2 regions of the Amycolatopsis sp. NPDC051716 genome follow, and region 1 is predicted to be linked to the other one. Evidence: riboswitches for the same ligand, from Rfam matches in the RefSeq annotation. Region 1 holds a riboswitch; the other holds the start of a gene.

What was found. A riboswitch is a leader RNA that binds a small molecule or an ion and turns the genes downstream of it on or off. The one in region 1 is predicted to bind thiamine pyrophosphate.
Region 2: another riboswitch for thiamine pyrophosphate. It lies ahead of AB0M30_RS43300 (thiamine ABC transporter substrate-binding protein); the one in region 1 lies ahead of thiC (phosphomethylpyrimidine synthase ThiC).

The regions. Positions count from the first base shown of each region.
Region 1 covers NZ_JBFAZA010000063.1:31,078-34,292, reverse strand. The annotation lists gene AB0M30_RS45715 (glycoside hydrolase family 15 protein) at 1-653, opposite strand, end outside; gene AB0M30_RS45710 (trypsin-like peptidase domain-containing protein) at 859-1,785, shown strand; TPP riboswitch at 1,819-1,940, shown strand; gene thiC (phosphomethylpyrimidine synthase ThiC) at 1,934-3,215, shown strand, end outside.
Region 2 covers NZ_JBFAZA010000052.1:28,377-31,591, reverse strand. The annotation lists gene AB0M30_RS43320 (ArsR family transcriptional regulator) at 1-280, shown strand, start outside; gene AB0M30_RS43315 (hypothetical protein) at 280-747, shown strand; gene AB0M30_RS43310 (hypothetical protein) at 750-1,082, shown strand; gene AB0M30_RS43305 (4a-hydroxytetrahydrobiopterin dehydratase) at 1,490-1,774, opposite strand; TPP riboswitch at 1,807-1,914, shown strand; gene AB0M30_RS43300 (thiamine ABC transporter substrate-binding protein) at 1,934-2,983, shown strand; gene AB0M30_RS43295 (iron ABC transporter permease) at 3,067-3,215, shown strand, end outside.

The sequences.
Region 1 (3,215 bases):
TTGAAGGTCTTGGCGAGCTGGGTGTTCCCGTCGGAGGCACCCGCGTAGCCGACGCTGGTCGTGGTGAACGCGGGCTGCGCGGTGAGCGCGGCGGCGTTCGTGGCGTCCTGCGCGGTGACGGCGTCCCCCTGGCGGGCGGCCGAGTCGTCGGAGCCGTCGTTGGTGAGGTCCGGGTCGGCGACCGCGTAGAGCTGGTAGGGCCGCCCGGTGAGCGACTGGAAATCGACGTCCACCAGCACGGTCGTGGCGGCCGGGTCGGTGACGTAGGTCTTGCGGAGGCGCCAGCGGTGCTGGTCGTCGGTGATGGTCTGCTCGTACGTCAGGCTGTCGTCGTCGGTCCGCCGGACCTGCTGGGACTTCGCCGAGTAGTCGGTGACGGCGAAGCTGCGGCCGTCCGTGACGACGAAGTCCATCGAGCGGACGCTGGGCGTCGACAGGTCCGGGTAGTAGACCTCGGACAGCTGGCCGCCCTGGAGGGTGAACCAGACGTTGCTGGACCGGTCGTGCGCGGTCCCGAAACCGGTCTTGTTCGCGGGTAGCCAGCTGGGATGGGTCCCGGGGGCACCGGGAGCCTCCCCCTGCGCCGCCGCGGTCGCCGGGATCAGGCCGGTGACCAGCAGCCCGGCGAGGGCGCCGAAGATGAGTTTGCGCATATCAACCCCACAGAAAAGTCGCCTCTGCACCGTTACAGAAAGGCGCCTGGCAGTCTGCCGCCGATTTCTGCCCGATGCATGGGCTGATCCGGTGAACCACTGACCGTCACTGGTCCACCGGGCCGGTTCACCAGCAGCGAACGGACTTCCGGCCGAACCGGGCGCAAGATTGTAGTACCTGCAACGCTGTAATCGAGGTATCTCCATGGACGAGGCGATGGACGCCTACTCGCGCGCGGTCAGCACGGTCGCCAAGACCGTTACCCCGCACGTCGCCGGGGTGCAGCTCGCGCGGGGCAGTGGCTCGGCCGTCGTCTTCGCCGAGGACGGCCACCTGCTCACCGACGCCCACGTCGTCAGCGACCACCGGCGCGGGGTCGCCACCTTCGCCGACGGCAGCGAAGTGCCCTTCGACGTCGTCGGCGCCGATCCGCTGTCCGATCTCGCCGTGCTGCGGGCGCGGGGCGCGACGCCGGCCGCGGCTGTTCTGGGCGACGCCGACCGGCTCGTCGTCGGGCAGCTCGTCGTCGCGGTCGGGAACCCGCTCGGCTTCTCCGGGACCGTCACCGCCGGGGTCGTCAGCGCCCTCGGCCGCGCGCTGCCGGTCCGGCAGGGGCGCACCACCCGCGTGATCGAGGACGTCATCCAGACCGACGCCGCCCTCAACCCCGGCAACTCCGGCGGCGCGCTCGCCGACTCCGCCGGCCGGGTCGTCGGCATCAACACCGCGGTCGCCGGGATCGGGCTCGGGCTCGCGGTGCCGATCAACACGACCACGCGGCGGATCATCGACACGCTCGTCGTCGAAGGCCGGGTGCGGCGCGCGTACCTCGGCGTCGTCGGCGTGCCCGCGCCGCTGCCGGACGACATCGCCGAGCGCACCGGGCAGCGCGCCGGGCTACGGGTGCGCGAAGTCGTGTCCGGCGGCCCGGCCGACCGGGCCGGCCTGCGCGCCGGCGACCTCGTGCTGACCGTCGGGCGCACCCGCGTCTCGGACGCCCAAGGCATCCAGCGGCAGCTGTTCGCGGAAGTGATCGGCACCGCACTGCCGATCACCGTGCTGCGCAACGGCGCCATGGTCGACGTCTACGCCACCCCGGCCGAACTGGTCGGGCGAGGTCACCTGACTTGAGTATCGCGCTTCGGCGTGGCATGGTCGGTGGCACAACACCAACGCGGGAGCTCGCGCCATGGCGGGCTGAGAGGGTGACTTGCGTTTCGCAGGCGTCACCGACCGCATGAACCTGACCGGGTAATGCCGGCGTAGGGAGTGAAAGTCGTTGACGACGCTCGAAAACCATGCTGCCGTAAAGGTGACCACCGGACCGATCACCGGTTCGCACAAGGCCTACCAGCAGACCGAATCCGGACTCCGCGTCCCCGTGCGGCGGATCGATCTTTCCAACGGGGAACAGTTCGACGTCTACGACACCTCCGGCCCGTACACGGATCCGGACGTGGAGATCGACGTCCACAGTGGACTTCACCGGCTGCGGGCCGGCTGGGCCGACGGGCGGGAGCACAACACCCAGCTCGGGTGGGCCAAACAGGGTGTCATCACCCGCGAGATGGAGTACATCGCCGCACGGGAACGGGTTTCGCCCGAATTCGTGCGCGACGAGGTCGCCCGCGGCCGCGCGGTGATCCCGGCCAACCGCAAGCACCCCGAGACCGAGCCGATGATCATCGGCAAGAACTTCCTGGTGAAGATCAACGCCAACATGGGCAACTCGGCCGTGTGGTCGTCGGTCGAGGAAGAGGTCGACAAGATGGTGTGGGCGACCCGCTGGGGCGCCGACACGATCATGGACCTCTCCACCGGCAAGCGGATCCACGAGACGCGGGAGTGGATCATCCGCAACTCGCCGGTACCGGTCGGCACCGTGCCGATCTACCAGGCGCTGGAAAAGGTCGACGGCGAACCGGAAAAGCTGTCGTGGGAGGTGTACCGCGACACCATCATCGAGCAGTGCGAACAGGGTGTCGACTACGTCACCGTGCACGCCGGTGTGCTGCTGCGCTACATCCCGCTGACCGCGCGGCGCGTCACCGGCATCGTCAGCCGCGGCGGGTCGATCATGGCCGCGTGGTGCCTCGCGCACCACCAAGAGTCCTTTTTGTACACGCACTTCGAAGAACTCTGCGAGATCCTCCGGCAGTACGACGTCACGTTCTCCCTCGGTGACGGCCTGCGCCCGGGCTCGATCGCCGACGCCAACGACCGCGCCCAGTTCGCCGAGCTGGAAACCCTCGGCGAGCTGACGCACATCGCGCGCTCGCACGACGTCCAGGTGATGATCGAGGGCCCCGGCCACGTGCCGATGCACAAGATCAAGGAGAACGTGGAGCTCGAGGAAAAGCTCTGCGGCGAGGCGCCGTTCTACACCCTCGGTCCACTCGCGACGGACATCGCGCCGGCGTACGACCACATCACGTCGGCCATCGGCGCGGCGCAGATCGGCTGGTACGGCACGGCGATGCTGTGTTACGTGACGCCGAAGGAGCACCTCGGCCTGCCCAACCGCGACGACGTCAAGACCGGTGTGATCACGTACAAGATCG
Region 2 (3,215 bases), on a different contig from region 1:
GCTGGCGGGCGTGCGGGAGGCCTACATCTACGGGTCCTGGGCCGCGCGCTACCGCGGCGAACCGGGCCCGCCGCCCGGGGACGTCGACGTGCTCGTCGTCGGTTCGCCCGATCCGGACGCGCTCTTCGACCTGGCCGAGGGTGTGTCGCGGCGGCTGGGCCACGAGGTCAACGTGCACCGGATCTCGCCGGAGTCGTGGGCGGCGGACACGGCGGATCCGTTCCTCACCAGCGTGCGCGAACGTCCGCTGGCCCGGCTGAACCTCGACCAGGAGGCCTGATGCCCCAGTGGAACCAAGGGCGTGAGCGGATCGACGCCTTCATGGCCCGCGGCGCCATCGAGCGCGTCCCGGCGTCGCGGGAGGCGGCCGAGGCCGAACTGGCCCGGGCCCGCACCCACCTCGCGTCAGCGCGGCAGCTGCAGGACACCGACCCGGAAGGCGCCTACACGCTGGCCTACGACAGCGCGCGCCGCGCGTTGGCGGCGGTCCTGCAGAACCAGGGCCTGCGGGTGACGAGCCGGGGCGGCCACGTGACCGTCTACGAGGCCGTCCTCGCCCAGCTGGATCCGCCGCTGGGCTCGCTCCTGCGGCCCTTCAACCGGATGCGGGCCCGGCGCAACGAGATCGCCTATCGATCGTCGGAGACTCCGGCGATGACCGCCGAGGACGTGGCGGCCGACGTGCCGAAGGTGCTCGCGCTCATCGAAGTGGCGGAGAAGGCCATCCCGAACATGCCCCGGTACTGATCGTGGCGAGCCCTCGCCCGCTGACGCCGAACGAGCGGACGGCACTGGACACGCTGCTCGCGGCCGACTTCCCCGGTGCCGCGGAACTGCGCGCGCAGGCCACCACGGCCCGGGTGGTCGGCCGCTGCGGCTGCGGCTGCCCCACGATCGACCTCGCCGTGGACGACGCGACCCCGCGCTCGCCGAAGATGGAATCGGTGGCGGTGGAGGCCGACGTCCCGGACGGCGGCCTCATCGTGTTCGTCGACGAAGGCCGCTTGTCGTGCCTCGAGTACTGGTCCACGGCCGACGAGACCCCGGCCGAGTTCCCGCCGCCCGGGCAGATCACCTTGTAGCCCGCCGGACCCGGAGGTCCGGCAGGCTTGGGCGGACTAGCCGAGCAGGCCCAGCACCGCGATCACGATCAGCACCACCGCGGGGGCGAGGGCGTTGATCCAGGCGCGCTGGGCGGGGGTGAGGGCGGCGGTGCTGTTCATGGCGTTTCCTAGGGGCCGAACCGATGCTTCCGCAGGAACAGCGCGCTGATCATGCCGCCCGTTAACAGCTGTGATCGAACTCTCAGCCGTCCAGGTGACGGCGGTTGCGGGCGGTGAACCAGAGCACCCCACCGGCCGCCGCCACCATCGTCGCGAACGCCGCCGTGCCGACCACGATTGCCTGAGTCATCTGTCTCTCCTTCCCGAAGGTTCCGGTAACCGAGAGACGCCGAACCCGGGCGAAGGTGCACTGAGCGTAGCCGAGATCACACCGCGGCGAGCACCGCGTCGATCCGCGACGCCAGGTCGAAGTCCTTCGCCGTCAGGCCGCCTGCCGAGTGCGTGCTGAGCCGGAAGGTCAGCGTGCGCCAGCGGATGTCGATGTCCGGGTGGTGGTCGGCGGCTTCGGCGAGGTCCGCCACCCGGTTCACCACCTCGATCGCCTGGGGGAAGCTCGCCAGCTCCACCTCGCGCGCGATCACCGCGCCGGACCGCGTCCAGTCCGCACCGAGCCGGGCGTCGGCCTCGTCGTCGTTCAAGATTTCCGTCATGTCTCCATGGTCGGCCGTCCTGGACTACGCTGCACGGTTGCCACGGGAGTCCGGTGAGCCGGGCTGAGAGGCGGGGTCACCCGCGACCGTTCGCACCTGACCGGATCATGCCGGCGACGGGAGGGCTTCCCTCCGCGTCGGCGAAGTGCAGGAGGGTAGATGAAACGCAGGGCTGTGCGCGCCGCGACGGCCATCGCCGCCGTCGGTGCCGTCGCCGCGGCGTGCTCGCTGTCGGACGGTGACGGTGGCACGCAGCAGACGCCCACCGTCACCCTCGTGACGCACGATTCGTTCCTGGCGCCGCAGGAGGTGCTCGACGCCTTCCAGAAGCAGTCGGGCATCAAGGTCTCCGTGCTCAAGCAGGGCGACGCCGGTTCGCTGACCAACAAGCTCGTGCTGACGAAGGCGAATCCGATCGGCGACGTCGCGTACGGCGTCGACTCCACCTTCGCCTCGCGGGCGCTCAGCGAAGGCGTCTTCGACTCCTACACCAGCCCGGAAGCCGACCGTGGGCCGCAGCGCTACGCCGTCGACCCCGAGCACCGGCTGTCCGCGGTCGACGTCGGCGACGTCTGCGTCAACGTCGACACGAACTACTTCACCACCAAGGGGATCCCCGCACCGGAGACCTACGACGACCTGGCCGACCCGAAGTACAAGGACCTGCTGGTCGCCGAGGACCCGGCGACGGCGTCGCCCGGGCTGGCGTTCCTCCTCGGCACCGTCGCCAAGTACGGCGACGCCGGCTGGAAGGACTACTGGACGAAGCTGAAGGCCAACGGCGTCAAGGTCGTCAGCGGCTGGGAAGAGGCCTACACCAAGCAGTTCTCCGGCTCGTCCGGCAAGGGGCCGCGGCCGATCGTCGTCTCGTACGCGTCGTCGCCGGCCGCCGAAGTCGGGGACGACGGGAAGCCGCGCACCAAGGCGCTGCTCGACACCTGCTACCGGCAGGTCGAGTACGCCGGCGTGCTGGCGAACGGCAAGCAGGTCGAGAACGCCCGCAAGGTCGTCGACTTCCTGCTCTCGCAGCAGTTCCAGGCCACGGTCGCGGCCAACATGTACGTCTACCCGGCGCGCCAGGGCGTCGACCTGCCCGCGGGCTGGGCGCAGGTGGCCCCGCTGCCGCAGAGGCCGCAGGCGCTGCCCGCGGACCAGGTGCAGGCCGGACGCGAGAAGTGGATCGGCGAATGGCGCACGCTCCTGCAGTGAGCTCCGAGGCTCCACCGCGGAGTCCCGGGAAAGCGACAGCGCCACCGCGGACCGCTCGCGGGCTCGGCCTGGCGCTGCTCGGGCTGGCCCCGATCGGGTTCCTGGTGGTGTTCTTCGCCTGGCCGGTGCTGGCGATCATCGGACGCGGGTTCGCCGCGGGCGGGCTCGACGTCGTGCTCGGCGACGCGCGGACCTGGCAGCTGGCCGGGTTCACCGTCGCGAGCGCGGCCGC